Linked DNA regions of Leptothrix cholodnii SP-6. The protein of the gene in region 2 interacts with the protein of the main gene of each other region in a pairwise test. Links are inferred from orthologs where the notes say so. Each region holds a gene or a part of one and is shown on either strand. Other genes may lie near its edges.

The links.
Region 1: the proteins of ftsZ (region 2) and rlmN interact in binary tests that used the Escherichia coli proteins (3 or more experiments, as listed by UniProt). The link is inferred for Leptothrix cholodnii SP-6 from one-to-one orthologs.

Annotation. Positions count from the first base shown.
Region 1 is NC_010524.1:3,159,397-3,162,674, reverse strand. What follows is about bases 301-3,263. They hold rlmN (dual-specificity RNA methyltransferase RlmN), read left to right. Parts: upstream 301-1,172; coding sequence 1,173-2,354; downstream 2,355-3,263. Other genes in these bases: pilW (type IV pilus biogenesis/stability protein PilW), read left to right, coding at 2,415-3,263; ndk (nucleoside-diphosphate kinase), read left to right, coding at 666-1,091; rluB (23S rRNA pseudouridine(2605) synthase RluB), read left to right, coding at 301-547. Also shown: more of rluB, read left to right, coding at 1-300; more of pilW, read left to right, coding at 3,264-3,278.
Region 2 is NC_010524.1:572,995-576,302, reverse strand. What follows is about bases 306-3,298. They hold ftsZ (cell division protein FtsZ), read right to left. Parts: upstream 2,415-3,298; coding sequence 1,197-2,414; downstream 306-1,196. Other genes in these bases: ftsA (cell division protein FtsA), read right to left, coding at 2,568-3,298; lpxC (UDP-3-O-acyl-N-acetylglucosamine deacetylase), read right to left, coding at 306-1,062. Outside these bases: LCHO_RS23605 (hypothetical protein), read right to left, coding at 1-104; more of lpxC, read right to left, coding at 127-305; more of ftsA, read right to left, coding at 3,299-3,308. UniProt on the Escherichia coli protein: Essential cell division protein that forms a contractile ring structure (Z ring) at the future cell division site. The regulation of the ring assembly controls the timing and the location of cell division.

The DNA.
Region 1 (3,278 bases), 2.6 Mb from region 2 along the record:
CCAGCAGCCCGGCCGCGGCGCCGGCAAGGGCAAGGGTGGCGGCCAAGGCCAGGGCCAGGGTCCGCAGATGTCCCAGGGCGGCCAGAACGCGCCGGGTGGACGTGGCAATCAGCAGCGCGGCAACAAGCCGGTGGGCAAGGGCGGGCAGGGTGGACAGGGCTTCGAGCGCCGCGGTCCGGACGGCCGGCCCGGCGCGCCGCGCAGCGGGGGCGCCGAGTGGCGCGACGAGCGCCCGGCGCGCGACGGCAACGTCAGTCGTGAGCCGCCGCGCGAGCGCGAAGACGGCGATTTCGGCGACGATCCGCTGCACATCCCGAACCCGCTCGAGCAGACCTTCGATCGCCGTTTTGCCACCGGTTCCAAGCGCATCAGCGCCGGTTTCGGCAGGCCGAGCGACGACGTGCCGGGTGGCCGCGGTGGCGACAACCGCAAGGGCGGCCCGCGCGAACCCGATCCCTTGCAGACCTCGGTCGGCTACATCGGCTCCGATGCCTATTTCAACAAGCCGGGCGGTCCGAACCGCGGCCGTGGCGGTCGCCGCCGCTGACCTGCCGGGCCTGCATGCGGCAGGGCCTGGCTGCACCGGTGGCCCCCACCGGGCACCGGGTGGCCTCGCAGGCTAAAATATCGGGCTTTGCCCCCATCCCCGAATTCAGGAGAAAAACATGGCCATCGAACGCACCCTCTCGATCATCAAGCCCGACGCCGTCGCCAAGAACGTCATCGGCCAGATCCTCGCCCGCTTTGAAGGCGCCGGCCTGAAGATCGCTGCCGCCCGCCTGGCACAGCTGTCGCGCGCCGAAGCCGAGCAGTTCTATGCCGTGCACAAGGCCCGCCCGTTCTTCAACGACCTGGTCAACTTCATGATCTCCGGCCCGGTCATGATCCAGGTGCTCGAAGGCGAAGGCGCGATCCTGAAGAACCGCGACCTGATGGGCGCCACCGATCCGAAGAAGGCCGAGAAGGGCACCATCCGCGCCGACTTCGCCGACTCGATCGACGCCAACGCCGTGCACGGCTCCGACGCGCCCGAGACCGCTGCGGTCGAGATCGCGTTCTTCTTCCCCGGCATGGCTGTCTACAGCCGCTGAGGAACCCCTGGCTGCAAGCTGCCTCGAGCCGCGATCGGTTCGAGGCGGGCCTTGCAGCCGGCTTCTACTTCCTGGCACGCCATGACCGCGGTCAACCTGCTCGATTTCGACCTCGACGCGCTGGCCGCCTACTGCGAGCAGCTGGGCGAGAAGCGTTTCCGTGCGGTCCAGCTGTTCCGCTGGATCCACCAGCGCGGCGCGGCCGATTTCGGCCAGATGAGCGATCTGGCCAAGTCGCTGCGCAGCAAGCTCGCCGACGTGGCGTGCATCGCGCCCCTGCGGGTGCTGTCCGAACACCGCTCGTCCGACGGCACGATCAAGTGGCTGTTCGACGTGGGTGACGGCAACGCCGTCGAGACCGTCTACATCCCCGAGGACGACCGCGCCACGCTGTGCATCTCGTCGCAGGCGGGCTGTGCGGTGGGCTGCCGTTTCTGCTCGACCGGACACCAGGGCTTTTCACGCAACCTGAGCACCGCCGAGATCCTGGCGCAGCTCTGGTATGCCGAGCACAGCCTGCGCCGCGAGCGCGCCGAGGGTGTTTCGGTGGGCGCGCGTGCGGCCACCGGCCCGGCCAGCGAGCGCATCATCAGCAACGTCGTGATGATGGGCATGGGCGAGCCGCTGCAGAACTACGCCGCCGTGCTGCCGGCCCTGCGCGTGATGCTCGACGACCACGGCTACGGCCTGTCGCGGCGCCGCGTGACGGTCTCGACCTCCGGCGTGGTGCCGATGATCGATCGCCTGGCCGCCGATTTGCCGGTGGCGCTGGCGGTGTCGCTGCATGCGTGCGACGACGCGCTGCGCGACGTGCTGGTGCCGCTCAACCGCAAGTACCCGCTGGCCGAACTGCTGGGCGCCTGCCAGGCGTATCTGGCTTCGGCGCCGCGCGACTTCATCACCTTCGAATACTGCATGCTCGACGGCGTCAACGACAGCGACGAGCAGGCGCGTGCGTTGCTCAAGCTGGTCGGCGACAAGGGGCCGGTCGGGCGCCTGCCGTGCAAGTTCAACCTGATCCCGTTCAACCCCTTCCCCGAGTCGGGCCTCAAGCGCTCGGGCAACGAGCGCGTGCAGGCCTTCGCCCAGGTGCTGATCGACGGTGGCCTGGTGACCACCGTGCGCAAGACCCGCGGCGACGACATCGACGCCGCCTGTGGCCAGCTCGCCGGCGAGGTGCAGGACCGCACCCGCGTCCAGGAGCGCATGACGCGCTCGCCGATCCGCGTGATCCGCTCGGCCGCCCAGCCCGACGCCGCTTGATGCGTGCTGGCGCTGTCGGTGCCCTCGGTGGCCTGCTCCTCCCATTTCCGGTGAACCCGCATGCGTGAACCTGCTTCATCCGAGCGCCGGCCCGTGACCGGCGCGCACCTGACCCGGATCGGTGTCCGGCTCGGCGCTGCGCTGCTGCTGGCGTCGACGCTGCTGGCGTGCACCACGACCACCGAGGTGGTGTCGACCACGGTGGGCGACACGCGCATCCCGGCGCCCTCCCAGCCTGTCGCGGTCAACAGCAGCAGCAATGCGGCGACGCGGCCGGATCTGGTCACGGCGTCCGATGAAACCGATGCGGCCAAGCGCTCGCGCATCCGCCTCGAGCTGGCTTCGGCCTATTTCGCCCAGGGCCAGGCCGGCACGGCGCTCGACGAAGTCAAGCGCGCCCTGGTGGCCGACCCGAACAGCGCCTCGGCCTTCAACCTGCGTGGCCTGATCTACGCCAGCATGTCCGAGAACGCGCTGGCCGAAGAGAGCTTCCGGCGCGCGCTGTCGCTCAACGGCGGCGATGCCGACGCGCTGCACAACTACGCCTGGTTCCTGTGCCGGCAGCAGCGCTACCCCGATGCGCGCCGCTATTTCGAGCAGGCACTGGCGATCCCCCAATACCGCGAACAGACCAAGAGCCTGCTGGCACAAGGCGTCTGCGAAGCCCGCGCCGGCGACCTGAACGCGGCCGAGCGCCTGCTGCTGCGCAGCTACGAGCTCGACGCAGGCAACCCGGCCACCGCCTTCAACCTGGCCGAGGTGCTGCTGCGCAAGGGCGACCTCGATCGGGCGCGCTTCTACATCCAGCGTGTCAACCAGGCCAACGAACTGGCCACCGCCGAGACGCTGTGGCTGGCCGCACGCATCGAACACAAGCGCAAGAATCCGACGGCGGTCGACGAGTTCGGCAGCCAGTTGCGCACC
Region 2 (3,308 bases):
ACGCTGCGCCGCCGCCAGACCACCTGACCGGTGCCCAGGTACATGCCCATGCACAGCAGCGCGGCCACCAGCAGCAGCAGGACGAGGGCGCGGAAGATCAGCATGCGCGCGACACCCGGCGGGCCCTCACCAGGCCGGCGCCAGTTCGGCCATGCCCTGCGGCGCGAGCTTCTCGTCCTCGAAGGTGACGATTTCCCAGGCGGTCGGGTCGGCCAGCAGGGCGCGCAGCAGCCGGTTGTTCATCGCGTGGCCGCTCTTGAAGGCGGTGTAGCTGGCCAGCAGCGGCATGCCGCAGAGGTAGAGATCGCCGATCGCGTCGAGGATCTTGTGCTTGACGAACTCGTCGTCGTAGCGCAGCCCCTCGGCGTTGAGCACGCGGTAGTCGTCGACCACGATGGCGTTGTCCATCGAGCCACCGAGCGTCAACCCGCGTGAGCGCATCAGCTCCAGGTCCTTGGTGAAACCGAAGGTGCGTGCGCGCGCGATGTCGCGCTTGTACTGGCCCGAGCCCATGTCAAAGACCACACGCTGGCCGGTCTGGTCGACCGCGGGGTGGGCGAAGTCGATCTCGAAGGTGAGCTTGTAGCCGTGATGCGGTTCGAGCCGCGACCAGACCAGCCGGTCGCCCTCGCCCTGCCGCACCTCGACCGGCTTGAGCACGCGCAGGAAGCGCTTGGGCGCGTTCTGCAGCTCGATGCCCGCGCTCTGCAGCAGGAACACGAAGGACGCCGCCGAGCCGTCGAGGATCGGCACTTCCTCGGCGGTGATGTCGATGTAGAGGTTGTCCAGGCCCAGGCCGCAGCAGGCCGACATCAGGTGCTCGACCGTGTTGACCTTGGGTGCGCCGGGGTCTCCGCCGGGCGAGAGCGTGGTCGCCATGCGCGCATCGCAGACCGCCTCGGCGCGCACGGGGATGTCCACCGGCTGCGGCAGGTCGATGCGGCGGAACACGATGCCGGTGTCGGGCGGTGCGGGGCGCAGCGTCAGTTCGACCTTCTTGCCACTGTGCAGACCGACGCCGACGGCGCGGGTCAGCGACTTGAGGGTGCGTTGCTTGAGCATGCGTCGATTTTAGGCGGGCCGATGTTGCTGGACGGTGTGGCCGGACGGGCCGATGACAATCGCTGCCATTGCAAAAACCCCGGCGCCAGGGCGGGCGCCGGGGAAGCAAGGAACCGTGACCGCTGATGCGGCGATCAGTCGGCCTGTTTGCGCAGGAACGCCGGGATCTCGATCTCTTCCATGCCGTTGTTGACCAGCGCGTCGACCTTGGCCGCGGCCTGCGTGCGGTTGGTGCGCCACACGCTCGGCACCGTGTAGTCCTGGCCCAGTCCGACCGGCGAGGCCACCGCATGGGCGGGCGCGCTGACCGGCTGCGTCAGCACCGGGATGTTGTCGGTGCCGGTGCGCTGCTGCACCATCGGCGGCTGCACCATCTGGATCTGCGCGGCCGCGCGGCGCGCCGGCGCCAGGCCGGTGGCGATGACGGTCACGCGCAGGGCGTCGCCCAGGCTCTCGTCGTAGGCGGTGCCGAAGATCACGTGCGCGTCGTCGGCCGCGTAACGGCGGATCGTCGTCATCGCGTTGCGGCTCTCGGCCAGCTTGAAGGTCTGCTTGTTGGCCGCGATCAGCACCAGCACGCCACGCGCGCCGGACAGGTCGATGCCTTCGAGCAGCGGGCAGGCCACGGCCGCTTCAGCGGCCTTGGTGGCGCGGTCCGGGCCGCTGGCGGTGGCCGTGCCCATCATCGCCTTGCCGGGCTCGCTCATCACGGTCTTGACGTCTTCGAAGTCGACGTTGACCAGGCCCGGGATGTGGATGATGTCGCTGATGCCGCCGACGGCGTTCTTGAGCACGTCGTTGGCTTCGGCGAAAGCCTCTTCCTGCGTGACGTCGTCGCCCAGCACGTCGAGCAGCTTCTCGTTGAGCACCACGATCAGGCTGTCGACGTTGGCTTCGAGCTCGGCCAGGCCGGCGTCGGCCTGCTTCATGCGGCGGTTGCCTTCAAATTCGAACGGCTTGGTCACCACGCCCACCGTCAGGATGCCCATTTCCTTGGCGATGCGCGCGATCACCGGTGCCGCGCCCGTGCCGGTGCCGCCGCCCATGCCGGCGGTGATGAACACCATGTGCGCGCCCTGCAGCGATTGCTTGATGCGGTCCTGTGCCTCCTCGGCGGCTGCCTTGCCGGCGTCGGGTCGCGAGCCCGCACCCAGGCCGGTGTGGCCCAGTTGCAGCAGCGAATGCGCCTGCGAGCGGTTCAGCGCCTGGGCGTCGGTGTTGGCGCAGATGAACTCCACGCCCTGCACGCCCTGGCCAATCATGTGGTCGACGGCATTGCCACCCCCACCCCCCACGCCGATCACCTTGATCTGCGTGCCCATGTCGAACTCTTCGATCATTTCGATACCCATGCCACTCTCCTTGCTAGATAGGCGACTGCCAATTTCATCGTGATGTGCCGGCGGCCTGCGAGCACCGTCCGACACCGTGGCCTCTTGAGGTGCGCTGCAGGTTCAGCATCACCGGGCCTCTTGCTTGATAAACACATGCCATCCGGATCCTCGTCAAAAGCTCTTGAGGAACCAATCCTTGGCGCGACCGATCAGGCCCACGCCTGAGCCCGACTGCGCCGCCTTCATGCCGCGGTTGCGCGCCACCCGCGCCTCCTCGAGCAAACCCATTGCGGTGGCCGAACGCGGGTTGGCCACCATGTCGTAGAGCGCGCCGCCGTACAGCGGCAGACCCTTGCGCACCGGCTTGAGAAAGATGTCTTCGGCCAGCTCGACCATGCCCGGCATCACCGCGCTGCCGCCGGTCAGCACGATGCCGCTCGACAGCAGCTCCTCGTAGCCGCTCTCGCGGATCACCTGGTGCACCAGCGAGAAGATCTCCTCGACCCGCGGTTCGATCACGCCGGCCAGGGCCTGGCGGCTCAGCAGGCGCGGTGCGCGGTCGCCCAGGCCCGGAACCTCGAGCTGCTCGGACGGGTCGGCCAGCAGCTGCTTGGCCACGCCGTACTCGACCTTGATCTCCTCGGCGTCCTTGGTGGGCGTGCGCAAGGCCATCGCGATGTCGCTGGTGATCAGGTCACCGGCGATCGGGATCACCGCGGTGTGGCGGATCGAGCCGTCGGTGAAGATTGCCACGTCGGTGGTCCCCGCTCCGATGTCGACCAGCGCCACGCCCAGGTCGCGCTCGTCGGCGGTCAGCACCGCCAGGCTCGAGGCGCTCGGGTTGAGCACCAGCGCGTCGACCTCAAGCCCGCAGCGCCGCACGCATTTGATGATGTTCTCGGCCGCGCTCTG